Regions from separate parts of the Rhodoferax sp. GW821-FHT07F03 genome, predicted to be linked through region 1. Evidence: predicted binding sites of a transcription regulator. Region 1 holds the regulator's gene; the other holds the start of a gene.

Region 1 (14,994 bases):
AGCCGTGCTGATCGGCACCGCCTCGCTGGCCTGGGGTCGGCCGGGCAATGCCTGGTTTGGCCTGGGCGCGATCACGGCATCCACCCTGTGGTTTGCCGGCCTGGGCCTGGGTTTGATGCTGCTGGGCCAGCGCCTGCGCGCCCCGGCCCTGTGGCGTGCGCTGGACGGGCTGGTGGCGCTGATGATGTGGGGCACAGCCCTGGTGCTGGCCTGGGGGCTTGTGTAGCCGGTCAAAAACAGATTGCTATTTAAAACATAGCTGCCAGCGCAGGATATAGCTGCGCTGGCGCCTGTTTTTATGCATCAACCCAGATCAGGCTCATCCACCAGAGTAGACAGCGGCAGCTCGGCAATCTCCTGCAGCAGCAGCGCCAGCTGCTGACCTGACGCATCCACCAACGCCAGGCCTTTGTCTGCCGTGGCGGCGGCGGCGTTGCCGGCTGCACCGGTGGCGTTGTAGTCCTGCATCTGCCAGCCCAGCTTGGCGCTTTTGCCGTTGCCCAGAATGGGGTACTTGGCAGCCCGGTCTTGCGAGCTGGACTTGAAATCGCGCGCCTGCGCCATGTCCACAAACTGCGGGCGCAGGGTCAGCATCATCGAGGTTTCCACGTCGCCGGCATGTACGCCGAAGCGCTGTTCCTCGGCGCTGAAAAGCTGGTTCGCAGCGCCCAGCGGCAAGTTGAACCAACTGGCGCTATAAACCAGCAAATCATGCTCGGTACGCAGGGTGCGCGCCACGATGTCCATCAGGCTGACCTGGCCACCGTGCGAGTTGAAGATCAGCAACTTCTTCACACCGCTGCGCGCCACGCAGGCGCCAAGCTCGGTCCAAATACGGATGACGGTTTCGGACGACAAAGTCAGCGTGCCGGGGAAGCGCTGGTGCTCGGGGCTGAAGCCAACCTGCTGGGTTGGCAGGAACAGCACCGAGGCATCGGCCGGCAGGTGCGGCAGCGCCGCCGCCACCACGCCATCCACCAGCGTGGTGTCCACACTCAGGGGCAGGTGCGGGCCATGCTGCTCGGTAGCGGCCACAGGCAGAACGGCAACGGTGCGGGCCGGGTCCAGCTGCGCGAAGTCGCGGGTGCTGAGGTCGGCCCAGAAATAGGATTTAGCGTGCATGCGGTGAATTTCACCACAGGCTGCGGCAAAAGTCGGCCACACGCGGATCCATGTCGTGCACCACGGCCCACAAGGCCACGGCCATCAGGGCGCCACCTGCCGCGCGCATGCCCCACTCCTTGCGCTTTGGGCTGCGCCAGGCCTGCAGGCGCAGCCACAGCCAGGGGCCGGCTATAAGGGTGATGGCGCTGCCTGCGGCAAACAAGGCCATGCACAAAGCGCCATCCAGTGGCCCGCCGCTCAGGGCCGCCACCAGCAGGGCCGAATACAGCAGGCCGCAAGGCATGAAGGCCCAGGCCGCGCCCACGCCAAAGGCCCAGCCATATCCGCCGGAGCTCGCCCGCAGGCGCGCCCACAGCTTGCGGCCCATGCCGTCTACCCATACCGGCTGGCGTGCCAAAACCAGCAAAGTCCCGCCCCAGACCAGCACGGCCACATGGAACAGGGTCCACAGCGGCTGCAGCGCGGTTGACTGGCGAGCCAGCCAGGCCAGGTTGTCGGCCGCCCAGGCCGCCAGCGCACCGGCCAGGCTGTAGCCCACCAGGCGCCCGGCCTGCAGCTGCAGCATGCCCAGCCAGGGCCGCTGCGCGCCGGCCAGACGGCCCAGGCTGCCACAGGCTGCGCCGCACATGGCGGCGCAGTGCGGACCGCCGGCCAGGCCCATCAGCAGTGCGGTCCAGGCCAGGCCCGTTTGCATGTTCAAATGATTCTTGAGAAGCGGGCGCGATTGCGGTCAGCCTGCAGGTAGCGGTCAAACACCATGGCCACCGCGCGCACCAGGAACCAGCCGGTGGCCGTGACGCGGATACCGCTGTCTTCCAGCTGCACCAGGCCGGCCTCCACCAATGGCTGCAGAGCCGCCAGCTCGGCGGCGAAGGTCTTTTTGAAATCCACCAGAAATGCCAGCTCGATGGATTCGAACTGCACCTCGCCCTGGCACATCAGGCCCATGATGATGGCGCGGCGCACCAGGTCGTCACGGTTCAGCGCCAGGCCACGCACCACCGGTAGCTGGCCCTGGTCGATACGGTCGCAGTACTCCTCCAGGGTCTTGGCGTTCTGGCTGTAGGTGGCGCCTATGCGGCCTATGGCCGACACGCCCAGGCCGACCAGGTCACAGTCGGGCTGGGTGCTGTAGCCCTGAAAGTTGCGGTGCAGCCGGCCCTGGCGCTGGGCGATGGCCAGCGCGTCGTTGGGCAAGGCGAAGTGGTCCATGCCGATGTACACATAGCCGGCTTCCAAAAAGGTGTCGAAGGCCTGCGACAGCATGGACAGCTTGTCGGCCGCCGCCGGCAGCTCAGCGCCCAGAATGCGGCGTTGGGGCTTGAAGCGCTCGGGCAGATGGGCATAGGCGTACAGGGCAATGCGGTCGGGCCGCAGCTCTACCACCTGCTCCAGCGTGCGTGCAAAGGATGCCGGCGTCTGCCGCGGCAAGCCGTAGATCAGGTCCACATTGATGGACTCAAAGCCCAGCGTGCGGGCCACCTCCACCAGCTCGAACACTTGCTGCGCGGGCTGGATGCGGTGCACCGCTTTTTGCACGTCGGCATCAAAGTCCTGTACCCCAAAGCTGAGCCGGTTGAAGCCCAAGGTGGCCAAGGCCTGCAGGCGTTTGGCATCCACGGTGCGGGGGTCCACCTCGATGGAGTATTCGCCGCCGGGGGCCAACACGAAATGGCGCCGCAACATGGCCATCAGCTGGGCCAGCTCGTCGTCACTCAAAAAAGTAGGGCTGCCGCCGCCCAGGTGCAGTTGGCTGACATTGCGCCGCTCGCCCAGCTGGGCGGTGTGCAGAGCGGTTTCGCGCTCCAGATAGCGCAGATAGGCGGCTCCGCGCTCATGCCGCTTGGTGATGATCTTGTTGCAGGCGCAGTAGTAGCAAAGCGACTCGCAAAACGGTATGTGCACATATAGCGACAGGGGCAGGCTCAGTGCTGCCGCCCCCTGATTGCGTTGCTGCAGGGCCCGGCCATAGTCCTCACAGGTAAAGGCCTCGACAAACCTGTCGGCGGTAGGATAGGACGTGTACCGCGGCCCAGGCACATCAAAACGGCGTAACAATTCGGGCAAAACACGGGTCATGGCGGGCAGTCAGGTTGCATGACTGGAATGTGCCGCGAAGCCACGCTTGTTTCATTGACGTGGATCAAAACCGCAGCAGATGGCACCAGAGACAATGAGATACATCAAATAGCTCCATTGATCTCCATCAAGTTCATACTCTGCGCATGGTCCCCACCTCAATCAAAGTCGCTTGCTCCAACTGCAACCTGCGTGAGCTGTGCATGCCCTTGGGCCTGAACAAAGAAGAGCTAGAGCGCATTGACGACCTGGTAGCAGTGCGCCGAAAGGTACTGCGAGGCACGGCGTTGTTCCATAACGGCGAAACCTTCAAGGCGCTGTACGCCATCCGCACAGGCTTCTTCAAGACCACCGTCACCACCGAAGATGGCCGCGACCAGGTTACCGGCTTTCAAATGGCTGGCGAAATCATCGGCCTGGACGGCATCGTCAACGACCACCACACCTGCGATGCGGTGGCCCTGGAAGATGCCGAAGTGTGCGAAATGCCCTTCCACCGCATTGAAGAGCTCTCGCGCGAGGTCAACTCCCTGCAGCGCCATGTGCACAAGATCATGAGCCGCGAAATCGTGCGCGAGCACGGCGTGATGCTGCTACTGGGCAGCATGCGCGCCGAGGAACGCCTGGCGGCCTTTTTGCTGAACCTGGTGCAGCGTCTGCATGCGCGCGGGTTTTCGCAGTCCGAACTGATCTTGCGCATGACGCGCGAGGAAATCGGCAGCTACCTGGGCCTGAAACTGGAAACCGTGAGCCGCACCTTCTCCAAATTTGTGGAAGACGGCGTGGTCGAGGTCAAGCAGCGCCACATCCGCATCCTGGACACCGAAGCGCTCAAGCGCATCGTCAATCTTCAGCCCTGTCTCTAGGCACTGTCACCGGCTGGCCCACCAGCAGCGTCAGGCAACCCACCAGCACCGCCACCGCCCAGAACGCAAAGAACGCCAGGCTGTACACGCCCTGGCGTGACAAAGGCAGCGGCTGCCCCAGCCATTGCAGGCTGTAGGGATCGACCACCGCAAACACCAGCATCTCCAGTATGCATGCGCCCAGGAACGCGGGCCAGACCACACCTACCACCCTAAAGCTTTGCATAGTGCCCTCCGGCTACTTGGTACGCACCGAGCCGGGCGGCGACGCAGCATGGTTGCGCCCCTGCTCGGCCGGTGCCAGCGGACCCTGGGCGGCCAGGGTCTTATTGATCTCCAGCCCCTGGCGGTAGTAGTCCTGGGCCAACACCGGGTCCTGCTGGCGGATGGCGATCCAGCCCGATACCAAGGCCGCCACCACCACGGCCAGCGGGCCAGAAATCACCAGCCAGACATAGCCGTAGCGCCACCATGGCAGCGGCACCGGTGTAGCAGATACATGAGAGGGCATGGCAGTCTCCTGGAGTTATGGTCAGCGGGGAACAAAGAACGTGGACTTTTCCGATACCTTGGTGCTTCCATCAGCAGTCTGAATATCGAAGAATACCGGGTAAGAGCCCGGTTCGACAGAACCGTAAGGGATATGCAGGCGCACCGCCACCCAGCGCGAGGCTACCGGCTCCAGGTCCACCCATTCGTCCGAGGCTAGCACCAACCCGCCCAGCCCATGGGCTGTAAGGCGGTAGCGCTGCGGCACTTCACTGGCGTTCATGACCTGCAGGCGGTACACGTTTTCCAGCTGGCCACCGGACACAATGCGCGATAGCGCGGCACGGTCACGCACCACGTCCACCTTCAGCGGGGTACGCGTCAACAGGCTGCCCAGCAGCGCCAGCGTCAACACCAGCAGCACCGTGCCGTAGACCAGTACCCGAGGCCGCAGCACACGCCGTAGTATCTGCCGGCCCGACCAGCCCTGGGCCATGCCGTTCTGGGTGGCAAAGCGGATCAGGCCAGGGGCATAGCCCATCTTGTCCATCACGCCGTCGCACACATCCACGCAGGCGGCGCAGCCTATGCATTCGTACTGCAAGCCCTCGCGGATATCGATGCCGGTGGGACAGACCTGGACGCACAGCGTGCAGTCCACGCAAGAGCCCAGGCCCAGGGCCGCGGGGTCCGCCTTGCGCGAACGCGAGCCCCGGGGCTCGCCACGGGTGGTGTCGTAGCTGACGATCAGCGTGTCCTTGTCGAACATGGCGCTCTGGAAGCGCGCATAGGGGCACATGTATTTGCAGACCTGCTCGCGCATGAAGCCGGCGTTGCCATAGGTGGCAAAGCTGTAGAACAGACCCCAGAACACTTCCCACGAACCAAAGCTACCGCTCATGGACTCCTGCAGCAGCGCATAGGTGGGTGTGAAATACGAGACAAAGGTAAAACCGGTCCACAGGGACAGTAACAGCCAAGCGCCGTGCTTGGCCGACTTGCGGGCCAACTTGTTAGCCGACATGGGCGCGCCATCCAAGCGCATGCGGGCGGCGCGGTCGCCCTCGATATGGCGCTCTATCCACATGAAGATTTCGCTGTACACCGTCTGCGGGCAGGCAAAGCCACACCATAGGCGCCCTGCAACAGCGGTGAACAGAAACAGGGACAGCGCAGACACCACCAGCAGCCCGGTCAGGTAGATGAAATCCTGCGGGTACAACACCAGTGAAAAGATGTAGAAGCGGCGCGCCTCCAGGTCAAACAGTACCGCCTGGCGCTGGCCCCATTGCAGCCAGGGCAGGCCGTAGAACACCAGCTGCGTCAGCAACACCATGGCCCAGCGCCAGCGCGCAAACAGGCCCTGCACCGAACGTGGGTAGATCTTCTTGCTGGCCGCGTACAGCGACACCATCACCTCATCGGCATCTGCTCCGGGCACAGGCACGATGGGAATGGTCTTGCGGGGCGCGGCGGTGTTCACACCATGCTCCTACTTGCTGGCCACGGGCTTGTTGGACATGCCCCAGATGTAAGCCGTCAACACATGGATCTGGGCCTCGGTCAGCTTGCCTTGCTGGGCCGGCATCTGGTTGATCTTGCCCTTATTGACCATCTCCATGATGGCGGCCTCGCCCCAACCGTGCAGCCAGATGTCGTCCGACAGATTCGGGGCGCCCAGCGCCTGGTTGCCCTTGCCGCCCACCCCGTGGCAGGCCGCGCAGACACCAAACTTGGCCTTGCCCAGACCGGCGCGCACCGAGTCATGCGGGCTGCCCGACAGGCTCAGCACATAGTTGGCCACGTTCTTCACGTCGTCCGGCGTGCCCACTGCGGCGGCCATCGGGGGCATTTGGCCGATGCGGCCATGGGTGATGGTTTCCTTGATCTTGTCCGGCGTACCACCGTGCAGCCAGTCGGCATCGGTCAGGTTGGGGAAGCCTTTGCTGCCACGGGCGTCCGAGCCGTGGCACTGGGCGCAGTTGTTCATGAACAGGCGCTCGCCAATCGCCATGGCGGGCGCGCGACCCGCCAGTTGCTCGGGCGGCAGAGCCACAAAATCGGCATACAAGGGCTGCAGCGCCGCATCTGCGGTCTTCACTTCGTCGCTGTATTCGTTGGCCGAGGTCCAGCCCAGCTTGCCCGCAAAATCGCCCAGGCCGGGATAAAAGGCCAGGTAGCCGATCGAGAACACGATGGTCAAGATGAACAAGCCCACCCACCAGCGGGGCAAGGGGTTGTTCATCTCGCGCAGGTCGCCGTCCCACACGTGGCCGGTGGTGTTGTCACTCTGGAAGGCCACTTTTTTACGGGCCGTGATCCAAAGCAGCAGCAGGCAGGCAGCAATGCTGACGACCGAGATGGCCGCGATACATACCGACCAGAGATTGTTTGTGAAATCGCTCATACAAAATCCTCTTGGGAATCAGTCTTGCTGGAAAGGCAGTTGTGCTGCCTCGTCAAACTGGGCTTTGTTGCGGCTGGAAAAAGCCCAGACCAAAATGCCAACAAAAGTGATGAAGCTGACAACCGTGGCGGCGATGCGCAAGGTGGTGACGTCCATAGCGGGCTTTCTGTATCAAGGTGCGTTAACTGGGGTAACGGGCGTGGCGGACGCTGGAGCAGCGGGCGCCGTGGCAGCGGCCTGCGCGGCCAACTGATCAGACAGCGCACGGCCCAGCACCTGCAGGTAGGCGATCAGGGCTTCCTGTTCGGTCTTGTCTTTCACCTCGGCCGCTGCGCCGGCAATTTCGGCGTCGGTATAGGGCACGCCCACGGTGCGCAAGGCCTTCATGCGCGGCGCCACATCGGTCGGGTCCAGCAGGGCCTTTTCCAACCAGGGGTAGGCCGGCATGTTCGACTCGGGCACCACGTCGCGCGGGTTGTGCAGGTGGATGCGATGCCATTCGTCGCTGTACTTGCCGCCCACGCGGTGCAGGTCCGGGCCGGTGCGCTTGCTGCCCCACTGGAACGGGTGGTCGTAGACAAATTCACCCGCCACCGAGTAGTGGCCGTAGCGCAGTGTCTCGGCGCGGAACGGGCGGATCATCTGCGAATGGCAGCCGTAGCAGCCTTCGCGCAGGTAGATGTCGCGGCCCATCAGTTGCAAGGGTGTGTAGGGCTTCAGGCCGGTGACCGGCTCGGTGGTGGACTTCTGGAAGAACAGCGGCACGATCTCCACCATGCCGCCCACGGCGACCACCAGCAGGATCAGCACGATCATCAAGAAGTTATTGGTCTCGATCTTCTCGTGCGAGAAGAAGGGCACGGGTTTGTTGTTGTCAGACATGGGTTGTATTCCTCAGGCGTGGGCCACCGACGTGTTGGGGACCGGCACCAGTTGCGAGCGTCCGGAGATGGCGGTCATCCACACATTCCAGGCCATGACCAGCATGCCGCCCAGGTACAGAACGCCACCGGCCACACGCACCACATAGAACGGGAAGGTGGCCTTCACGCTTTCCACAAAGGTGTAGGTCAGGGTGCCGTCGGCATTGATGGCACGCCACATCAGGCCCTGCATCACACCGGCAATCCACATAGCGGCGATGTACAGCACCACGCCAATGGTGGCCATCCAGAAGTGCAGCTCGATGGCCGGCACGCTGTGCATCTTCTTGCCGCCAAACATACGCGGGATCAGGTAGTACAGAGAGCCCATGGACACAAAGCCGACCCAGCCCAGCGCACCGGAATGCACGTGGCCAATGGTCCAGTCGGTGTAGTGGCTCAAGGCGTTCACCGTCTTGATGGCCATCATCGGACCTTCAAACGTACTCATGCCGTAGAAGGACAGTGACACGATCAGGAAGCGCAGGATCGGGTCGTCGCGCAGCTTGTGCCAGGCGCCCGACAAGGTCATCACGCCGTTGATCATGCCGCCCCAGCTAGGCGCCAGCAGGATCAGCGAGAACACCATGCCCAGCGACTGGGTCCAGTCAGGCAAGGCCGTGTAGTGCAAATGGTGTGGGCCGGCCCACATATAGGTGAAGATCAGCGCCCAAAAGTGCACGATGGACAGGCGGTACGAGTACACCGGCCGCTCAGCCTGCTTGGGGATGAAGTAGTACATCATGCCCAGGAAGCCGGCCGTCAGGAAGAACCCCACGGCATTGTGGCCATACCACCACTGCACCATGGCGTCTTGCACACCGGCATAGGCCGAGTAGGACTTCATCCAGCCCGCAGGCACCTCGGCGCTGTTCACCACATGCAGCAAGGCCACGGCGATGATGAAGGCCCCGTAGAACCAGTTGGCCACGTAGATGTGGCGCACGCGGCGCCGACCCACGGTGCCGAAGAAAACAATGGCGTAAGCCACCCACACCAGGGTGATGAGGATGTCGATGGGCCATTCCAGCTCGGCGTATTCCTTGCCGGTGGTGTAGCCCAGGGGCAGGCTGATGGCCGCGCCCACAATGACAGCCTGCCAGCCCCAGAACACAAAGGACGCCAGCGGCGGGCAGAACAAGCGCACCTGGCAGGTACGCTGCACCACGTAGAAGCTGGTCGCCATCAGTGCGCAACCGCCAAAGGCAAAGATCACCGCATTGGTGTGCAGGGGGCGAATCCGGCCGTAGCTGAGCCAGGGAATGCCGTTGGTAAGGTCTGGCCATGCCAGCTGGGATGCGATAAGCAAACCTACCGTCATGCCCACCACACCCCACACGACGGCCATGATGGAAAACTGCCGGACGGCGGTGTCGCTGTAGACCTCCGGTCCTGCGGATTGTGAATGCGTGATAGCCATGGGCACCTCTTCTGTGTATGGCATGCAGTGTCCCGGCGACAGGCCGGACACACTTTGATGCAAGTCAACCGAAAGTCACTTAGCGCCCTTGCAACCAGCCGCCCCGCATCTTTCAAGAACACCGCAGAACCGGCTTTGCAAGGGGGGTTGGAGTGGCGACATGCGTTCTCGGCCCAACGGGCCGATTCCGGGAAGCGCGCGAAGCCTGGGGGAGCCGCCAAGCTAGTCGTTGTGCAGAATGCGCTCGCCTTCTTGCTCCACCGATTCGAACTGGCCCTGGTAAATAGCCCACCACAGCCCGCCCAGAATGGCCAGCACCAGCACCACCGACAAGGGAATCAACAGGTACAGGATGTCCATCAGGGTCTCGCACCTTGTTTGCTATGCATTCCATAGCTGCTTGCGCAGACAACACCTGCCCAGGCAGGTCTTTTTATGTAAATCATGCAAATACTCGCCACCCGACAACGGGCACAACGGACCTCAAGCCAGGAACCCGTGGAACCGGCTCCGCCGGGCCACTGGGTTCGCCCCCTGCAAGGGGGTTGGCGAAAACGCGCAGCGTGTAGCCTGGGGGTGAGCAATGACACATCATGCTTTGGACAATCTAGCGGCGTTCAGCACCACCAGCAGGGAACTCAGCGCCATGCCCAGGCCCGCCGCCCAGGCGGGCAGCCAGCCCACCAAGGCCAGCGGCACGCACAGCGCGTTGTAGGCCGCGGCCCAAGCCAGGTTTTGCCGCACCACACGCAGCGTGCGGCGGGCGGTGCGCAATGCCTGCGGCAGGGCCAGCAAAGCGCCACCGGTCACCACGAAATCCGCCTGTCGCTGGGCCAGAGGCACGGCCTGGCCAAAGGCAAACGACACATGGGCTCCGGCCAGCACCGGCCCGTCGTTCAGTCCGTCGCCCACCATGGCCACCCGGTGGCCACCGGCCTGCAGGGCGCGCAAATGGGCCAACTTGTCCTGCGGCGCGCAGCCCCCGCGCGCCTGCTCTATGCCCAGTTGCGCAGCCACGCGCTGGGCCGCGACCGGCTGGTCGCCAGACAGCAACTCCACGCGCACGCCCGCCTCGCGCAGGGCCTGCACCGCCTGCGCCGCATCCGGCCGCAGGTCTTCCGACACATCAAAACTGGCCAGCCAACCCTGGGCATCGCTGAGATGCACCTGCTGCTGCGCCGGGTCGCCCGGCGTGCCGCAAAAGCGGGCCGAGCCAAAGCGCAAGGCGCCGTGGCGGCTCTGGCCATGCATGCCCAGGCCGACGGCTTCCTCCACTTCCACCACATCGGACGGCAACTGCAGCCCCCGGGCCTGCGCGGCCGCGGCCACCGCCCGCGCCACCGGGTGCAGAGAGGGTGCGGCCAGCGCCGCCGCCAGGGCCAGAGCCTCGTCGTCGGACAGGCCGGCGCAGGTATGGATGGCCGATACCGCCATGCCATCCAAGGTCAGCGTGCCGGTCTTGTCAAATACTACGGTGTCCACCTGGGCCAGGTTTTCCAGTGCCTGCAGGCGGCGCACCAGCACGCCCGATTTGGCCAGCTTGCCGGCGGCGGCCAGCAGCGCCGCCGGTGTGGCCAGCGACAGGGCGCAAGGGCAAGTCACCACCAGCACGGCCACCGCCACCATCAGCGCATGGCCGGGGCCGGACGGCCACCAGAACGCGCCCGCCAGCGCAGCAGCCATCAGCACACACCACAGAAACGGGCGTGCCATGCGGTCGGCCAGTTGGGCCAGGCGCGGCTTCTGGCTGGCGGCCTCGGCCATCAGCGCCACGATCTGGGCGAAGCGGGTGTCGCTACCCAGGCACTCCACATGCAGCTCCACCGGGGCGCTCAGGTTGTAGCTGCCGGCCAGCACGGCGTCGCCGGGGCCACGGCCCAGCGGCGTGGATTCGCCGGTTAGCAGGGCCTCGTCCACCTGGGTGCGGCCCAGCAACAGGCTGCCGTCTGCCGGAAAGGCCTCGCCTGGCAGCACGCGGATGCGGTCGCCCAGCTGCAGGCGCCGCACCGCCACGCGTACAAAGGCCGGCACGGCGGCGCTGGCGTCCCAGCGCTGCACGCTGTCGGGCAGGCGGCTGATCAGTGCCTCCAGCGCGCCGGCGGTGCGGTCGCGCAGGCGCAGCTCCAGCCAGCGGCCGGTGAGCAGAAAGAAGACGAACATGGTGAGCGAGTCGAAATACACCTCACGGCCCAGCGGCCCGGTGGGGTCGAAGGTACCGGCGGTGCTGACCGCAAACGCCACCGCCATGCCCAGCGCGGCCGGCAGGTCCATGCTGGCGCGGCGGTGCCACAGGTCACGCCAGGCGGCACTAAAGAACGGTCCGCAGGAAAACACCACCACCGGCAGGGTCAGTACCCAGGAGGCCCAGCGCAGCAGTTGGGCCATGTCGGGCGTCAACTCGCCCGGCCCGGCCACATAGGCAGGCATGGCATACATCATCACCTGCAGCATGCAAAAGCCGGCCACCAGCCAGCGCCACAGGGCGCGTCGCTGGGCCTGCTGGCGCAAGGCCCGCTCGGTGGCGTCCAGCGCGGGCACTGCACGGTAACCCGCGCGTTGCACGGCGGCCAACCACTGCGAGGGCCGGCCCACATCGTCCAGCCAGACCACACGTGCGCGTTGGGATGCCGCCCCCACCTCGACCTGCACCACGCCGGGCAGCTTGCGCAGCGCGTCTTCCACCGACAAGGCACAGGCCGCGCAGCGCATGCCCTCCACCAGCAGCTGCGACTCCTGGCAGTGGGGCCACTGCGTGGAAGGCCGGCTGAAGGCCGCCCATTCGGACGGTTCGTCCAGCCACGCGGTCTGCTCTGCCTGCGCGGAAGGCGTAGGCAGGGACAGGGACGGCGGGGCGATCTCAAGGCTGGCAGGCATGCCACGAGACTAGCGCTGTAGGACGGCGCCGCGTTTGACCTAGATCAACACCCCAGTCCCCACATAAGACTTATGCTGAAGCCATTCCACTACCGGAGAACGCCATGTACCGCTGCATTCTTGTCGCAACCGATGGGTCCGAACTGTCCCAACTGGCCGTTACCAGCGGCATTGACCTGGCCAGACTGACCGGAGCCCAACTGGTCATCGCGAAGGTCGTGCCAACCTATGCCCGCACCTATTTCGAAGGCTCCATCCCGGTGAGCCTGGACGAAAGCGCCCGCATCGAACAGCAATGGGCCGATGAAGCCCAGGCCGTGGTGGATGCCGCCAAGGCCCTGGCCGATGGCGTCAATACCAAGGCCGTGGTGGTGCGTTCGGACCTGGTGGCCGAGGGTCTGATTGCCGCAGCCACCGAGCACAATGCCGATCTGATCGTGATGGCCTCGCACGGCCGACGCGGTCTGAAACGCCTGCTGCTGGGCAGCGAAACCCAGCAGGTGCTGACGCACTCGCACACCCCGGTGCTGATTCTGCGTTGAAGACACTGCATTGAATAGCCATCCAGCGCAGGTACTACCTGCGTCAGTAGCTACCAAAGATATAGCAAACACGGAGTCGGGGAATTCCTGGTCCCCGGCTACGCCATGCGCCAGATGCGGCGACACTGGGGGCTTGTTGTGCTCTCAAAGGCTGATGCCATGGCTTTAGGCTGGTTCTCGCTGCTCAAAACCGTACCCTGGTCCGACGTGATCGCCACAGCCCCGGTGGTAGCAGACGGCGCCAAACGGCTGTGGAAAAGCATGGCCAAAAAGCCACCGGTAGTGCCCACCCCGGTGCCGACGGCGGTAGCTGGCGAGCCCACATCACTAGCCCAGTTGCAAGCACGCGTGGCCGCGCTGGAGCTGGGAGCCGAAGAAATGCGCGCCCAGCTGCGCGTATCGTCCGAGCTTATCCAGTCACTGGCCGAACAGAACAAGGAGCTGGTGCAAAGGGTGGAGGCGCACCGCGTGCGCCTGCTCTGGGCCAGCACCGGCATAGTTGCCCTGGTGCTGGCGGTCGCCTGGCTGGCGACACGCTAAAGCCCTGAAGCCCTGTAAGAAGGGCCAGAAGGGCCGTCGCTTAGACCTTGCCGCCGGGGTTGGCGATCAACGCCACGCCAGCTGCGTCCGAGCCGCTGCCCAGCAGGCCGGCACGGGTGTAGACGCCCAGCTTCTCGCGGGTGTCGGCGATGTCCAGATTGCGCATGGTCAGCTGGCCAATGCGGTCGGCCGGCGTGAAGGCCGCGTCTTCCACCTTTTCCATCGACAGGCGCTCGGGCGCATAGGTCAGGTTCGGGCTGCTGGTGTCCATGATGGAATAGTCGTTGCCGCGGCGCAGTTCCAAGGTCACTTCGCCGGTGATGGCGCGGGCGATCCAGCGCTGGGCGGTTTCGCGCAGCATCAGGGCTTGCGAGTCGAACCAGCGGCCTTGGTACAGCAGGCGGCCCAGGCGGCGGCCATTGCTGCGGTACTGCTCGATGGTGTCTTCGTTGTGGATGCCGGTGACCAGGCGCTCGTAGGCGATATGCAGCAGCGCCATGCCGGGGGCTTCGTAGATGCCGCGGCTCTTGGCTTCGATGATGCGGTTTTCGATCTGGTCGCACATGCCCAGGCCGTGGCGGCCACCGATTTCATTGGCGGCGTACATCAGCGCCACAGCATCGGGGTAGGTTTGGCCGTTCAGGGCGACCGGCTGGCCTTCCTCGAAGCGCACGGTGACCGACTCGGCCTTGACCACGCAGTCCTCACGCCAGAACGGCACGCCCATGATGGGCTTGACGATGTGCATGCCGGCGTTCAGGAACTCCAGGTCCTTGGCTTCGTGGGTCGCGCCCAGGATGTTGGAGTCAGTCGAATAGGCCTTCTCTACGCTCATCTTGTAGTCGAAACCGTTGGCCACCAGGTACTCGCTCATTTCCTTGCGGCCACCGAGCTCATCGATGAACAGCTGGTCCAGCCAGGGCTTGTAGATGCGCAGCTCGGGGTTGCACAGCAGGCCGTAGCGGTAGAAGCGCTCGATGTCGTTGCCCTTGTAGGTGCTGCCGTCGCCCCAGATGTTCACTCCGTCGTCGCGCATGGCCACCACCAGCGCGGTGCCGGTAACAGCACGGCCCAGCGGCGTGGTGTTGAAGTAGGTGGCGCCACCGGTGCTGATATGGAAGGCGCCGGACTGGATAGCGGCAATGCCCTCGGCCACCAGCTGTGGGCGGCAATCGACCAAGCGGGCCATTTCGGCGCCGTAGGCCAGGGCCTTGCGGGGAATTTCGTCGTAATCGGACTCGTCGGGCTGGCCCAGATTCGCGGTGTAGGCGCAGGGAATGGCGCCCTTGGCGCGCATCCAGTGCACGGCGGCGCTGGTGTCCAGCCCCCCCGAAAACGCGATGCCGACACGTTCGCCAGCGGGGAGTTTTTGCAAAATATTGGCAGCCATGGTGTTCTCTGTGTCAGTGCGAAACCTTCGATGTTAATTGACGCGGGGGATTCCACTTGCCAGGACGCCATTGCAGTTGGATCTGGATGGGCATGTATTGCTATATTTTTTGCAGCATTCAGCGCAGATAAATATTACGCCAACGGCATATTTGAACCCCGTGCCACCCGCCTGGTGTTTGGCATCTGGGGGCTCGGTGCACCAGTGCGCTGGCTCTGTACATTCACATACAAACACAGTGGTGTTTCGTCACTACCATGGTCCAACGCAGCGCGCAAGGGCAGCACTCTCCGAGACCCGGCCCCAAGCCACTTGCCCCACACACCAAGGATTCGCCAT
Region 2 (14,994 bases), on a different contig from region 1:
CGCTGCACTGCAAAGCTCCAGCCGCTGGGACTGTTGATTTGCGCGCTGATGAGCACATTGCCCCGGTCGTACACCCCCATGTGGCAAGACTGCTCGGCACGGCGGGTGAAGTCGTCCATGATGGGCAAGGCCTGGTTGATCAGACGGCTTAGCGGCGGGTGCATGTTCGCCAGGGCAAACAGTTTCAGGCTCAAGGCGTAGCGGTCGCCCGAGGGCGTGCGCATCACGTACTGGCGCACGACCAGCCGCTCCAGCATGCGGTAGATCTCACTGGCACTGCGGTCCATTTCTTTCACGATTTCAGCGCGCGTGAGACCATGCGGCTGGGTAGCCAGCAACTCCAGAATATCCAGGCCCTTGTCCAGTGCGGGCGCGCGGTAGCGCTCGTCGGCGCCCGGGCCTGCATCTGGGACTTCTTCGACTTTGGGACGGCGGCCGCGGGGTTTACTTGCTGTGGCGGACATGGGGTGATCTTTACATGGGCTGGCAGTTTTTATAGCAGACGCCACAAGCCCTAGGGAAACTACCAGGGCTACCGAGGCGTAACATGCCTATCATTATTCTTCATATATGAATTGTTTGTTCATATTTGAATTAAATAAAACGGAGCGAAAAATGGGTCAAGGCAGACTGCAAGGCAAAACCGTGCTGATTACCGCAGCGGCGCAAGGCATAGGGCGTGCCAGCGCTCTGGCGTGTGCGGCCGAGGGAGCCCGCGTGATTGCCACGGACATCAACCAAGTCCTGCTGGACAGCTTGGCAGCCGAACACAGCAGCATCCAGGTTGAGCTGCTGGACGTGCGCAGCGATGCCGCCGTGACCGCGCTTGCCGCCCGCACACCTACGCTAGACGCCCTGTTCAACTGCGCCGGCATGGTGGCCAATGGCAGCATGCTGGAATGCACAGAAGCCGACTGGGACCTGAGCTTTGACCTGAATGTGAAAAGCATGTTCCGCATGACCCGCGCATTTCTGCCAGCCATGCTGGCCAAGGCCGAAGCCACACAGGGCAGCGTGTCCATCATCAACATGGCCTCCATGGCGTCCAGCATCAAGGGCTTTGCCAACCGCTGCGCCTATGGCACCACCAAGGCGGCAGTGATCGGCCTCACCAAATCACTGGCAGCCGACTATGTGAAAGCCGGTTTGCGCGCCAATGCACTCTGCCCCGGCACGGTGGACACGCCGTCGCTGCGCGGTCGGATCGCCAGCGCAGCCGACCCGGTACAGGCCGAAAAAGACTTTGTAGCCCGCCAGCCCATGGGGCGCTTGGCTAGCGTGGACGACATCACGCCCACGGTGGTCTACCTGGCCAGCGATGAATCGCGCTTCGTCACAGGGCAAACCCTGCTGGTAGATGGCGGCGTAACCATTTAAATCGGGTGTCTACACCCTCGGCCACGCAGCAAGGCATACCGTGACACCTCTGGTTTCCGTCAACAATCTCAGCAAATCCTTCCCGGGGGTCAAGGCACTGGACAATGTGCGGTTCGACCTGCTGGCGGGTGAAGTGCATGCCCTGATGGGAGAAAACGGCGCGGGCAAATCCACGCTGATGAAAATTCTGGCCGGCGTTTACAGCAAGGACAGCGGTGAAATGCTGCTGGACGGCAAGCCGGTAGACATACAGAGCCCGGCACACGCGCAATCACTGGCGATTGGCATCATCCACCAGGAACTGCACCTGATGGGCCACCTGACCGCCGCACAAAACATCTACCTGGGGCGCGAACCGCGCAAGGCGGCCGGACTCTTCCTGGACGAGAACAAGCTCAACCAGGATACGCAAGCGCTGTTCAGCCGTATGAACCTGGCGCTGGCACCGACCACACCGATTGGCGAACTGACGGTGGCCAAACAGCAAATGGTGGAGATTGCCAAGGCGCTATCCCATAAATCGCGCGTGCTGATCATGGACGAGCCCACCGCCGCACTGAACAATGCGGAAATTGACGAGCTGTTCCGCATCATCCGCCAGCTCAAAAGCGAGGGCGTGGGCATTGTCTATATCTCGCACAAGATGGACGAGATCCAGCGCATCGCCGACCGCATCACCGTGATGCGCGACGGCACATATATCAACACTGTGCCCGCGGCCACCCCCATGTCGCAGGTGATCGCCATGATGGTCGGCCGCAACCTCGAGCAAGCCGAAAAAAGCATCCCCGATACCAGCGCCAACGAGGTGCTGCTGGATGTGCGCGGCCTGAACCGTGGCCGGGTAATACGCGATGTGAGCTTCAACGTGCGCCGTGGAGAAATCGTCGGCTTCGCCGGCCTCATGGGCGCCGGGCGCACCGAGGTCGCCCGCGCGGTGTTTGGCGCAGACCCCATCGATTCGGGCGAGGTGCGGGTGCGCGGCCAAGCCATACGCCTGAACTCGCCGGAAGACGGGGTACAGGCCGGCATTGGCTATTTGTCCGAAGACCGCAAGCACTTTGGCTTGGCCACCGGCATGGACGTAGCCGCCAACATCACCCTGCCCAGCCTGCGCCGCTGGCTGAAATGGGGCGTTTTTCTCAACCAGTCGGCCATCCGCAGCATTTCACAGCAGATGGTCGAGAAGCTGCGCATCAAAACCCCGTCCATCACGCAAACCGCCAAGCTGCTATCGGGCGGCAACCAACAGAAGGTGGTGATCGCCAAATGGCTGGTGCAAGACTGCGAAATACTGATTTTTGACGAACCCACGCGCGGCATCGATGTAGGCGCCAAAAGCGAAATTTACAAGCTGCTCAACGAGCTGGCAGCCCAGGGCCGCGCGATTGTGGTGATCTCCAGCGAGCTACCCGAGGTGCTGCTACTGAGCCACCGTGTGCTGGTGATGTGCGAGGGCCGCATTACCGGCGAAGTACGCGGTGACGAGGCCACCCAGGAAAGCCTGATGGCACTGGCCACAAGACGCGAGACGGATGCCAGCGCCCAAGCCGTATTGCACTGACCAACCACCGATTCATAAAAACCAGGTCCATCCATGTCTGAACCCACTTCCTCTGCATCCTGGTTGGCACGCCTCACGGGCGGGCAGGCCAAACAAAAACTGCTGGCCTTTGCCAGCCTGATTGCACTGCTGGCCATCTTCACGGCCCTCAAACCCGATGCCTTCATGACGCAGGACAACATCATCGGGATTCTGCAGTCCACCACGGTCATTGGGGTGCTGGCCATCGCCAGCACGTTCATCATCATTACCTCGGGCATCGACCTGTCGGTCGGCGTGCTGATGACCTTTTGCGCCGTGATGGCCGGCATATTTCTGGTCAACCTGGGCATGCCCCTACCGCTGGGCATTCTGTGCGCTCTGGCTATGGGCGCCTTATCAGGCTGTATTTCAGGTCTGGCCATCACCAAGCTCAAAGTGCCTCCTTTTATTGCCACGCTGGGCATGATGATGCTGCTCAAAGGCGTGTCGCTGATCATCACCCACACCCGCCCCATCTACTTCAATGATGTGGAGGGTTTTGACCAGATCGCGCTGGGCTCGCTGATCGGCGACCTGATCCCCGGCCTGCCGATTCCGAATGGCGTGTTGATCATGTTTCTGGTGGCAATCGTGTGCGCCGTGATACTGAACAAGACCGCCCTGGGCCGCTACACCTTTGCCCTGGGCAGCAACGAAGAAGCCGTACGTTTATCCGGCGTGAATGTGGACCGCTGGAAGGTCATCATCTACACATTCAGTGGCGGTATCTGCGGCATTGCCGGCCTGCTGATTGCATCCCGCCTCAACTCGGCGCAACCCGCGCTGGGCCAAGGCTATGAGCTGGATGCAATTGCCGCCGTTGTAATTGGCGGCACCTCGCTCAGCGGTGGTGTGGGCACGATTCTGGGCACCATCATCGGCGCCTTCATCATGAGCGTGCTCATCAATGGCTTGCGCATCATGTCGGTCGCCCAGGAATGGCAGATGGTGCTGACTGGACTGATCATCATTTTGGCCGTCTACACCGATAACCTGCGGCGCAACAAGAAATAAGGAGATTGCCCGACACCCACCACCGACCTTACGCCCGGCTTGTACTGGACACCGTTTCGTTTCGCTTCATTCATTTTTACAACCACACCGTTCCATCAGGAGACAAACCATGAACGCAAAGAGAAAACTGCTCGCATTGACCGCTGGCTTGGCATTGGCTGGCTTCAGCAGCTTCGCATCGGCCCAGGAAATCTACATCCCCCTGATCTCCAAGGGCTTCCAGCACCAGTTCTGGCAAGCAGTCAAACAGGGCGCAGACCAGGCCGGCAAGGATTACAAGGTGAAGGTCACCTTCGAAGGCCCGGAAACAGAGCAACAGGTGGACAAGCAAATCGACATGCTGTCTGCCGCACTGGCCAAGAAGCCAGCAGCCATTGGTTTTGCCGCACTGGACAGCAAGGCCGCCATTCCATTGCTGAAAAAGGCCCAGGCTGCCAAGATTCCGGTGATCGCATTTGACTCGGGAGTCGACAGCGACATCGCGCTGACCACGGCACAGACCGACAGCAAAGCCGCTGCGGCACTGGCGGCCGACAAAATGGCCGAAAAGATTGGCGGCGAAGGCGAAGTCGCCGTGATTGGCCACGACCAGACCAGCACCACCGGCACCGGCCGACGCGACGGTTTTGTAGACCAGATCAAGGCCAAGTACCCCAAGATCAAGGTAGTGGACATCCAGTACGGCGGTGGCGACCACCTCAAGTCGGCTGAAATCGCCAAGACCTTGCTGCAAGCCCATCCCCAGCTGAAAGGCATCTTCGGCACCAACGAAGGTTCGGCCATCGGTGCCGGCAAGGGCCTGAAAGAGGCCAAGAAAACCGGCGTGATCATCATCGGCTTTGACTCGGGCAAGGCCCAGAAAGACATGATCAACGACGGCACCATCGCTGGCGCCATCACGCAAAACCCGGTGGGTATTGGCTACAAGACGGTGGAAGCAGCCGTTAAGGCGCTCAAGGGCGAGAAGCTGCCGAAGATCATCGACACCGGCTTCTACTACTACGACAAGAGCAATATGAAAGACGCCAAGATCGCGGCCGTTCTTTACGATTGATTCGTCTGTGGGCAAGCGGATGCGGGGGCATCCCTTGCCCATTTTTTTGACTGCAAAGGAAGCTCAGTGAAACTTTTACGCTACGGATTGCCAGGCCAGGAAAAGCCTGGCGTATTGGACAGCCAAGGCCGTGTGCGCGATCTGTCGGGCGTGATCGCCGATGTCGCAGGTGCAGCCTTGCTGCCCGAAAGCCTGGCGCGTCTACGTGGCGTGAACCTGGACAGCCTGCCCTTGGTAGTGGGTATGCCCCAAAAAGACCTGCGCCTGGGCCCCTGCGTGGGCAGCGTAGGCAAGTTCATATGCATTGGCCTGAACTACTCGGACCATGCTGCCGAAAGCGGCATGCAAGTACCACCGGAACCCGTGGTATTCAACAAATGGACCAGTGCCATCGTCGGACCGAATGACCAGGTGGAGATTCCGCGCGGCTCGGTCAAGACAGATTGGGAAGTCGAGCTGGGGGTCGTCATAGGCCAAGGCGGTCGCTACATCAGCGCAGCGGATGCCCTGTCGCACGTGGCCGGCTATTGCGTGGTCAACGACGTGTCCGAGCGCGAATACCAGCTGGACCGCAGCGGCACCTGGGACAAAGGCAAAGGTTGCGACACCTTCGGCCCCATCGGCCCCTGGTTGGTCACAGCAGATGAAGTACCTGACCCACAGGCCCTGAAGATGTGGCTGGAAGTGGACGGCAAGCGCTACCAGAACGGCAGCACATCGACCATGGTCTATGGCGTGCAGTTTTTGATTGCCTACCTGAGCCGCTTCATGAGTCTGCAGCCCGGCGACGTGATTTCCACGGGCACCCCACCCGGCGTAGGCATGGGGCAGAAGCCTCCCGTGTATCTACGCGCTGGGCAATCCATCCACCTGGGCATTGATGGCCTGGGCACCCAAACACAAGTCACCGTACAAGCCTGACATGAGCAAAGTCACCAATCTGCGCGTCCTGGACGTGCGCTTCCCCACCTCGCAACACCTGGATGGCTCGGATGCCATGAATCCAGACCCGGACTATTCCGCGGCCTACGTCATTCTGGAAACCGACCAACCCGGCCTGGAAGGCCACGGCCTGACCTTCACCATTGGCCGAGGTAACGAAATCTGCTGCGCCGCCATTGAGGCCATGCGGCATCTGGTGGTGGGCCTGGACATGGACTGGGTCGCCGAGGACATGGGGCGCTTCTGGCGCTACATCACCTCCGACAGCCAGCTGCGCTGGATTGGCCCGGACAAGGGCGCCATCCACCTGGCCACCGGTGCCGTGGTCAACGCGGTCTGGGACCTGTGGGCCAAGCAAGAAGGCGTGCCGGTATGGAAACTGGTTTCGCGCATGAGTCCCGAGGAGTTGGTCAAACTGATCGACTTCCGCTACATCACCGACTGCATCACACCCGAAGAAGCGCTGGCGCTGTTGAAGAAAAAAGCCGTCGGAAAGGAAGAACGCTGGGCCACGCTGGAGCGTGAAGGTTACCCCTGCTACACCACCTCGGCCGGCTGGTTGGGCTATGACGATGACAAGCTGCGTCGCCTGTGCAAAGAGGCCATCGACGCGGGCTTCAACCACATCAAGCTGAAAGTCGGCCGCGACAAGGCTGACGATATCCGCCGCCTGCGTATTGCCCGCGAAGCGCTGGGACCAGACCGCCACCTGATGATTGACGCCAACCAGGTCTGGGAAGTCAATCAGGCCGTGGAATGGGTACGCGAACTGGCATTTGCCAAACCCTGGTTCATTGAAGAGCCGACCAGCCCAGACGACATCGAAGGCCACCGAGTGATCCGCGAAGGCGTGCACCCGGTCAAGGTCGCCACCGGCGAGATGTGCCAAAACCGCGTCATCTTCAAGCAGCTCATCATGCGCGGCGCCATCGACGTGGTGCAGATCGACTCCTGCCGCCTGGGCGGCGTGAACGAAATCCTGGCCGTGATGCTGATGGCGGCCAAGTACAACTTGCCGGTGTGTCCGCATGCCGGCGGCGTGGGCCTGTGTGAATACGTGCAGCACCTGTCCATGATCGACTACCTGTGTATCGCCGGCACCCGCGAAGGACGTGTCATCGAGTATGTAGACCATCTGCACGAGCACTTCCTGGAGCCCTGCGTGATCCAGAACGCAGCCTATATGCCACCCCAGGCGCCAGGTTTCTCCATCGAGATGAAGGCGGCCTCGTTACAAGAGTACCAATTCAAGCCCAAGGCCCGCACCACGGCCTGATACAGCGCAATGCCTGCCGCAGCCAAAGCCCACAAGCAAGGGCCACGGCAGCGGCCCAACGACAACTGGATAAAGAACGCACATGGATTTGCATCTGAAAAACAAGGTAGTCATCGTGACCGGTGGCGCCAGCGGCATAGGCGCAGCCATATCACTCACGCTGGCACAGGAAGGCTCCATTCCGGTGATCTTCGGCAAAAGCCCCATGCCGGCCGACTTTGCAGCGCAGCTGCAGGGTCACACGCATGCATTCTTCCAGGTAGAGCTATCCGACGACGCAGCCTGCAAGAACGCGGTCGCGCAAACCCTGGAGCGCTTTGGTCAACTAGATGGACTGGTGAACAACGCAGGCATCAACGACAACATCGGACTGGACGCCGGGCGAGACGCCTTTGTGGGCTCGCTGGAACGCAACCTGATCCATTACTACGTGATGGCCCACTACTGTGTGCCGCACCTAAAGGCATCCAAAGGCGCCATCGTGAACGTGTCGTCCAAAACTGCCATTACCGGCCAGGGCAATACCAGCGGCTACTGTGCGTCGAAAGGTGCGCAGCTATCGCTGACGCGCGAATGGGCGGCCGCTTTGCTAAACGACGGCGTGCGGGTGAATGCGGTCATTCCGGCCGAGGTAATGACGCCGCTATACGAGCGCTGGATCAGCAGCTTTGACAATGCGGCCGAAAAGCTGGCGTCCATCACGTCCAAGATTCCGCTGGGCCACCGCATGACCACATCCGAGGAACTTGCGCGCATGACCGTCTTCCTGCTGTCCGACGCCTCATCCCACACCACCGGACAATGGATTTTCGTGGATGGCGGCTACACACATCTGGACAGAGCCCTTTCCTGATACCTGCGGTCAAAGGAGCCAGTGCCATGAAAGTGTCGAATGCGAAAATCTCCCACATCCTGTTCGCCGGATTTGGCCTGATGCTGCTGGTGTACCTGCTCTCCAGCGCATTGAATGCAACGATGATGCGCAGAATGCAGGCGAATCTGGAGACCATGGAAAAGCACAACAATGTGCAGATTGCCATCGCATATGACCTCTACAAATCGGTGGCAAAAATCAGCCTGTCGGTGCGCAAAATCATCTTGCTCAACAGCGACGCCGAGATTGCCGAGGAAATCAAAGCCTACAAGAACGAGCTGGACCACTACCAAGCCATCCGTCAGCGACTGAATGCTTCCAGCCAGGGCGCGGACATTGATGCCTCCTGGAAGACGGTGGACGCGGCCTTTCAGAAGTCGGCTCCACTGCTTGCCAGCCTGTATGCCAGCGTGCAGGAACACAAGGACTCCGAAGCCATCAAGACACTTGATCTCGTAGGGAATGCGATAGACGCCTGGCAGCAATCGCTGGACGCGGGCATGCTGCACCAGCAGCAGGAAAACGCAACCGCATTCAAAAGCTCCAGTGACGCCTACCAGGCCGCCCTGATCCAATCATTGTCGGTGTGCGTGGCCAGTATCGTCATTGCCCTGGTGCTATCAGTTGGCATCGTCCGCCTGCTGTCGTCACAACTGGGCGGTGAACCCAAGGAAGCCACTTCAGTGGCGGTGCGTATTGGTGCCGGGGACCTGACCCAGGCCATCCCCGTCCAGGCGACAGATACCCGCAGCCTGATGGCGGCCATGGACGGTATGCAGGCCAGCCTGACGCAGGTGGTGGTCAGCGTGCGCAATGGAGCAGAATCGGTCGCTATGGCCAGTGCAGAAATAGCCAAAGGCAACCAGGACCTGAGTACCCGCACCGAGCGGCAAGCCAGCGCCCTCGAAGAAACCTCGGCGTCCATGGAAGAGCTGGACTCCATCGTCAAGCAAAACGCCGAAGGCGCACGCGAAGCCAATCGCCTGGCACAGCAAGCCTCCACTGTCGCCTCGGAAGGCGGTGCCGTGGTAGGCCAAGTGGTAGAGACCATGCGCGGCATCAACACGGCCTCACGCAAGATCGAGGACATCATCGGCGTGATCGATGGCATCGCCTTTCAGACCAATATCCTGGCGCTGAACGCGGCAGTGGAAGCCGCGCGGGCCGGCGAACAAGGCCGGGGCTTTGCCGTGGTGGCATCCGAAGTGCGCTCGCTGGCCGGGCGCTCCGCCCAGGCCGCCAAGGAAATTAAAAGCCTGATCGGCTCCAGCGTGGAGCGCGTGGCAGTAGGCAGCCAGCTGGCAGACAAGGCCGGCGCCACCATGGAGCAGGTTTTGACAGCCATCCAAAGAGTCACGGGCATCATGGCCGAAATCAGCGCCTCCAGCGCGCAGCAAAGCCAGGGTGTGTCGCAAATCGGCGAAGCCATCCGCGAGATGGACCAGGTCACGCAGCAAAACGCGGCCCTGGTAGAGCAGATGGCGGCAGCGGCCAGTAGCCTGCAAAACCAGGCCAGCGATCTAGTGGGAACCGTTGCACAGTTCCAGGTCGTCTCCTCCGAGCCCGACCGCCAGTACGCATTGCTGACGCACAAGCTGTAAGCATGCGCTACGCCCTGGCACTGGACCTGGTAGACGATGCCAAGCGCATTGCCGAGTACGAACGTGCCCACGTAAAAATCTGGCCAGAAGTCCACGCACACTTGCGCACCCAGGGCGTGCTGGGCATGGAGATTTACCGCCTGGGCACCCGCCTCTTCATGGTGATGGAGGTGGACCCAGCGGTCTACAGCCCAGAGCGCATGGCGCAGGCATCTCTGACCAACCCAGCCATCGTGCGCTGGGAAGAGCTGATGTGGACCTACCAGGCCCCCACACCCTGGACGCCAGCGGGCGAAAAATGGGTGCCCATGGCGAAAATATTCGACCTGGCCAGCCAGTAGAAACACCAGCTTACCCTCAGTTGCCAATACGCAGATGATTGGCAATCGTATTGCTTGACCTTTCTCAATGGATCTGGCGCCCAGCCTGGCTAGCATGGCTCCTTGTCAAAAGAGGAAGCATGCGTATGCAAGCATATTTTGTCGGCGGCGGTATTGGCTCTCTCGCCGGGGCCGCGTTCATGGTCCGAGATGCGAAAGTCCCCGGCTCCCGCATCACCATCTTCGAGAGCACCCCGCTGCTGGGCGGTAGCCTGGATGCCGCACTCAGGCCCGAGTCGGGCTACTCGCTGCGCGGCGGCCGCATGCTCACCACCGACCACTATGAATGCCTGTGGGATTTATTGAAGACGATACCGTCACTCGATCACCCGGGCGAATCGATCTACAGCGAAACCGTGCGCTTCAATCAGGCGCACCCTGCCCACTCGCGGGCGCGTTTGGTAGACCACAACCGCTTCAAACAAGATGTGTCTTCCATGGGCTTCAGCAACGCAGACCGCATTGAGCTGCTACGACTGGCCGAAACCTCCGAGGAGACCCTCGGCACAAGCCGCATCACCGATTGGCTTTCGCCGCCCTTCTTTCAAACCAATTTCTGGTGGATGTGGCAAACCACGTTCGCCTTCCAACCCTGGCATAGCGCCGTTGAACTCAAGCGCTATCTGCACCGCTTTATGAACGAGTTCCCGCGCATCGCATCGCTGGCCGGCGTAAAGCGCACCGTCTACAACCAGAACGACTCCATCGTGCAGCCGCTAGTGGCCTGGCTGCGCAAACAAGGTGTGCGCTTCGAGCATGGCACGACCGTCACCGACTTCGACCTGCACGATGCAGCGGGCAAGGTCCACGTGCAAGGCATGACACTGCGCAATACCCAAGGCGTGCAGCAGCTGGCCGTCGGGTCCGATGATCTGGTTTTTTTCCAGAATGCATCGATGACCGATGCCTCCAGCACAGGCTCCATGGATGCACCAGCGCCTCGGCTCACCAAGGCGGATAGCCATGGCTGGACATTGTGGGAAAAAATTGCGCGCGGCCGGCCCGAGTTTGGCAACCCGGCGGCTTTCAACAGCAATATCAGCGAATCCTACTGGGCCTCGTTTACAGTGACCTGCACACAACCCGCCTTCTTTGACCGCATGGAGGCGTTTTCAGGCAACGCCGCGGGTACGGGAGGGCTGGTGACCTTCAAGGACTCGCGTTGGCAGATGTCTATCGTGCTCTACCACCAGCCGCACTTTCGCGACCAGCCAGCGGGCCAGCAGGTATTCTGGGGCTACGCACTGCAGCCCGACCGCATCGGCGACTTTGTCGCCAAACCCATGAGCGAGTGCAGCGGTGCAGAGATACTGCAAGAGTTGCGCGGCCATCTGAACTTCGACCCAGAGGTTTTAACCGGTGCCAACTGCGTGCCTTGCCGCATGCCCTACATCACCAGCATGTTTATGCCTCGTGCCAAGTCCGACCGCCCCTTACCCGTGCCACTTTGCTCGCACAATCTGGCTTTTGTGAGCCAGTTTGTCGAAATTCCCGACGACGTGGTGTTTACCGTGGAGTATTCGGTGCGCGCGGCACAGATGGCGGTGTACCAACTGCTGAAAGTGCAACGCGCTGTGCCGCCCGTCACGCGCCACGACCACTCACCCAAGGTCTTGCTGGATTCACTGGTGAAGTCGTTTAGCTGAGCGACGTCACGCATGGCGGCAATGGCGTAGTCGCAAAATACAGCTCCCACACAGCCGCCACAGCATCCCATGGAAATCGAACTCAAACTCGCTCTGCCCTGCGCCGACCCGGAAAACCTGGCGCAGCGCCTGGCCCGCACTCCACCTCTGGCACGACGCAAACCCCAGATACTGCAGCTGCACAACGTCTACTACGACACACCCGACCAGCGCCTGCGCCAACAGCGCATTGCCCTGCGTATTCGCAAAGTAGATGGCAGCGGCACGCCACAATGGCTGCAAACCCTGAAAACCGCCGGCAACAGCGCCTCCGCCCTGAGCCAGCGCGGCGAATGGGAAACGCCCGTGCCAGATGAAAACCTGGTACGCGCCGCACTGAACAACACGCCCTGGCCCGAGCTGGACCCGGACGACAGCCTTTTCGCTGCGCTGCAGCCCTGCTTCGCCACGACCTTCGAGCGCACGCTGTGGACCGTACGCCAGCGCGACGGCAGCGTGGTCGAAGTAGCCCTGGACCGTGGCAAAACCATAGTCAGGGACCAGCAAGCTCCCATTTGCGAACTGGAGCTGGAGCTGCTTGCCGGCCCGCCACAAGCGCTGTTCGACCTAGCACGGAAAATTGCCCGCACGGTAGCGGTATTGCCGTCACAAACCAGCAAAGCCGCACGCGGCTACCAGCTCGCCCAGGACGCCCACGACGCCCCGCTACGTGCCAAGCCCCTGGCACTGTCAAAAAACCAGCCCGTTGGCGAAGCCGCTCGCCAACTGTTACGCGAAATGCTGGGCCAGTGGATGGCCAACCTGGACGCGCTGCGCCGCAACGACGATCCTGAACTGGTCCATCAGGCGCGGATCGCTTGGCGCCGCTTCAACAGCTTCTGGCGGCTGTGCAAAAAACAGTTCCCAACCGAAGCCGTACCCTCATGGGCAGCATTGCAGCCCCTGGTGGCCACCCTGGGGCGACTGCGCGATCTGGACGTGGCCCGCACCAGCAGCTTGCCGGCATTGCACACCACATACACCCAGGGCCACGCACGGCGCACACCCGGCTGGCTCAAACTGATGTCGGACCTGGAACAAGCCGCACATGTGCAGCGCCAAACCGCACGAAAACTGCTGGAAGACCCGCGCACGGGCGCCTGCCTGCTGGCCATGGTGGAGTGGTTGGAAAGCCCCTCCCATCCAGTGGAGCCCATGGCAAAACCTGCCCCACCCCTGTCCGGCTGGGCCCGCAAGCGCATGCAGCGCCTGCACAAGAAACTGGAACAAGCCCAACAAGCCCCATCCACGCTGGACGGCCAGCACCGTCTGCGCATTCTGGCCAAGCGACTACGCTATGGCATCGAAGCATTGCGCAGCGTGCTGCCGGCCAAACGGGCGCAGCAATGGCACGCACGAGCCCTGCAACTGCAAAGCCGATTGGGCGCCGCGCGCGACGTGGCGCAAGCTGCGACGCTCGCGGAACAGCTGCAGGCAGACCCCGTACTGCAGGCTTTTTTGCACGGCGTGGTTGTAGGCCAGACGACCGCATCGCAGCTCTGAGAGCCTGCTCAAGGTCTTTTCATGGTCTAAACCTTGATCCAGCGCAAAGCGCTGCTCGCCTGACCGGCCTAAAGTGGGCCATATGCCACCGGACTAGCACCGGCTGGCGTCCCTTGCCGCAACAGGAGCCCGCCATGCGCACCATGAAAGCTGCCGTAGTCCATGCCTTTGGACAGCCTCTGCAGATCGAAGAAGTCGCCATTCCCGAGGTGCCCGCCGGCCAGGTGCTGGTCAAGGTCGTCGCGTCTGGTGTATGCCATACCGATTTACATGCCGCCGAGGGTGACTGGCCGGTGAAACCCAGCCTGCCCTTCATTCCCGGCCACGAAGGCGTGGGCTTTGTCGCCGCCGTGGGCGCGGGCGTCAAGAACATCCGGGAAGGCGACCGCGTGGGCGTACCGTGGCTGCATACCGCCTGCGGCCATTGCGAGCACTGCATCACTGGCTGGGAAACCCTGTGCGATAGCCAGCAAATGACCGGCTATACGGTCAACGGCGGCTATGCCGAATACGTATTGGCCGACCCAGGCTACGTGGGCCATCTGCCAGCCAATGTAGGGTTCGCAGAAATCGCTCCGGTGCTGTGCGCAGGAGTCACCGTTTACAAGGGTCTCAAGGTACTGGATTGCAAGCCCGGCGACTGGGTCGCCATTTCCGGCATAGGCGGGCTGGGGCATCTAGCGGTGCAATACGCCAAAGCCATGGGCTTCCATGTGATTGCGGTGGACATCGACACAGCCAAGCTACAGCTTGCCGAGCGTCTGGGCGCCGACATGGTGATCCATGCAGCACAGCAGGACCCGGTGCAAGAGGTGCAGCGCGCACTGCGCGGCGCACACGGCGTGCTGGTCACGGCCGTGTCCCGCTCCGCTTTCGCACAGGGTCTGGGCATGCTGCACAAGCGCGGCACCATGTCCCTGGTGGGCCTACCTCCCGGAGATTTTGCCCTGCCTATTTTCGACATGGTGCTCAACGCCAAGACCGTGCGCGGCTCCATCGTCGGCACCCGCATGGACCTGCAGGAAGCACTCGCCTTTGCAGGCGACGGCAAGGTCCGGACCATTTACTCCGAGGACAAGCTAGACAATATCAACGCTGTATTCGACCGCATGCGCAGCGGCAATATCGAAGGCCGGGTCGTCATGCACATCGCCGATGCCACCTGAGACGGAGTCTCGCGTGCCACAAGAGATGGGTGAATACCGGCTGCCCCCCAGCCTGCAGATGCTACGCAACGAACATGCAGAACTAGCATGCGTTCTGCGTGCCATGAAGCGCCTGCTCGACCGCGGTCCGCAGGACGAGCCCGAGCGCTTTTTCGACCTGCTGCGTGCCATGCTGTTCTATATCGATGAGCTACCGGAAAAACTGCACCACCCCAAGGAGTCGGACTTTCTGTTTCCGCAACTGCTGCGCGTGGCGCCGCAACTCTTCCCGGACGTAGAAAAGCTGGAGAAAGAACACGTTCGCGGTGACGCCCTGGTGCGCTCACTACAGCACACCCTGATCGCCTGGGAAATAATGGGAGAGCCACGCAGTGCCGCTTTCAATGAAGCCGCCTACGAGTACATCGCGTATTACCAGGCGCATATGCAGCATGAGGAGAGCGTGATCTTCCCGGCTGCCGCCCGCCTGCTACGTGCAGAGGACTGGAAGCATATCGATGCGGCCTTTGGCCTGGGCTACGCACCGCTGTCAGGCAA

What was found. The regulator FNR, encoded in region 1, switches genes on or off when oxygen is low (the NO sensors DNR and NnrR bind a similar motif). The targets are predictions, from matches to a motif close to TTGATNNNNATCAA.
Region 2: a site for FNR is predicted at 10,119-10,132, ahead of AC07R0_RS02760 (oleate hydratase). Genes of this name have one in related genera too.

The regions. Positions count from the first base shown of each region.
Region 1 is NZ_JBWKQM010000010.1:158,350-173,343, reverse strand. Features, by position in the region: gene AC07R0_RS16900 (LysE/ArgO family amino acid transporter) at 1-226, shown strand, start outside; gene AC07R0_RS16895 (creatininase family protein) at 304-1,122, opposite strand; gene AC07R0_RS16890 (sulfite exporter TauE/SafE family protein) at 1,133-1,819, opposite strand; gene hemN (oxygen-independent coproporphyrinogen III oxidase) at 1,822-3,204, opposite strand; gene fnr (fumarate/nitrate reduction transcriptional regulator Fnr) at 3,351-4,070, shown strand; gene AC07R0_RS16875 (hypothetical protein) at 4,048-4,296, opposite strand; gene AC07R0_RS16870 (FixH family protein) at 4,309-4,581, opposite strand; gene ccoG (cytochrome c oxidase accessory protein CcoG) at 4,603-6,042, opposite strand; gene ccoP (cytochrome-c oxidase, cbb3-type subunit III) at 6,052-6,966, opposite strand; gene AC07R0_RS16855 (cbb3-type cytochrome oxidase subunit 3) at 6,985-7,122, opposite strand; gene ccoO (cytochrome-c oxidase, cbb3-type subunit II) at 7,138-7,848, opposite strand; gene ccoN (cytochrome-c oxidase, cbb3-type subunit I) at 7,861-9,309, opposite strand; gene ccoS (cbb3-type cytochrome oxidase assembly protein CcoS) at 9,532-9,669, opposite strand; gene AC07R0_RS16835 (heavy metal translocating P-type ATPase) at 9,901-12,183, opposite strand; gene AC07R0_RS16830 (universal stress protein) at 12,288-12,725, shown strand; gene AC07R0_RS16825 (hypothetical protein) at 12,885-13,265, shown strand; gene argG (argininosuccinate synthase) at 13,306-14,655, opposite strand; gene AC07R0_RS16815 (plasmid stabilization protein) at 14,993-14,994, shown strand, end outside.
Region 2 is NZ_JBWKQM010000002.1:18,534-33,527, reverse strand. Features, by position in the region: gene AC07R0_RS02810 (IclR family transcriptional regulator) at 1-464, opposite strand, end outside; gene AC07R0_RS02805 (SDR family oxidoreductase) at 616-1,377, shown strand; gene AC07R0_RS02800 (sugar ABC transporter ATP-binding protein) at 1,418-2,941, shown strand; gene AC07R0_RS02795 (ABC transporter permease) at 2,975-3,976, shown strand; gene AC07R0_RS02790 (ABC transporter substrate-binding protein) at 4,086-5,030, shown strand; gene AC07R0_RS02785 (fumarylacetoacetate hydrolase family protein) at 5,097-5,951, shown strand; gene AC07R0_RS02780 (L-fuconate dehydratase) at 5,953-7,248, shown strand; gene AC07R0_RS02775 (SDR family oxidoreductase) at 7,331-8,101, shown strand; gene AC07R0_RS02770 (methyl-accepting chemotaxis protein) at 8,128-9,723, shown strand; gene AC07R0_RS02765 (L-rhamnose mutarotase) at 9,726-10,064, shown strand; gene AC07R0_RS02760 (oleate hydratase) at 10,190-11,749, shown strand; gene AC07R0_RS02755 (CYTH and CHAD domain-containing protein) at 11,819-13,291, shown strand; gene AC07R0_RS02750 (zinc-dependent alcohol dehydrogenase) at 13,426-14,457, shown strand; gene AC07R0_RS02745 (hemerythrin domain-containing protein) at 14,471-14,994, shown strand, end outside.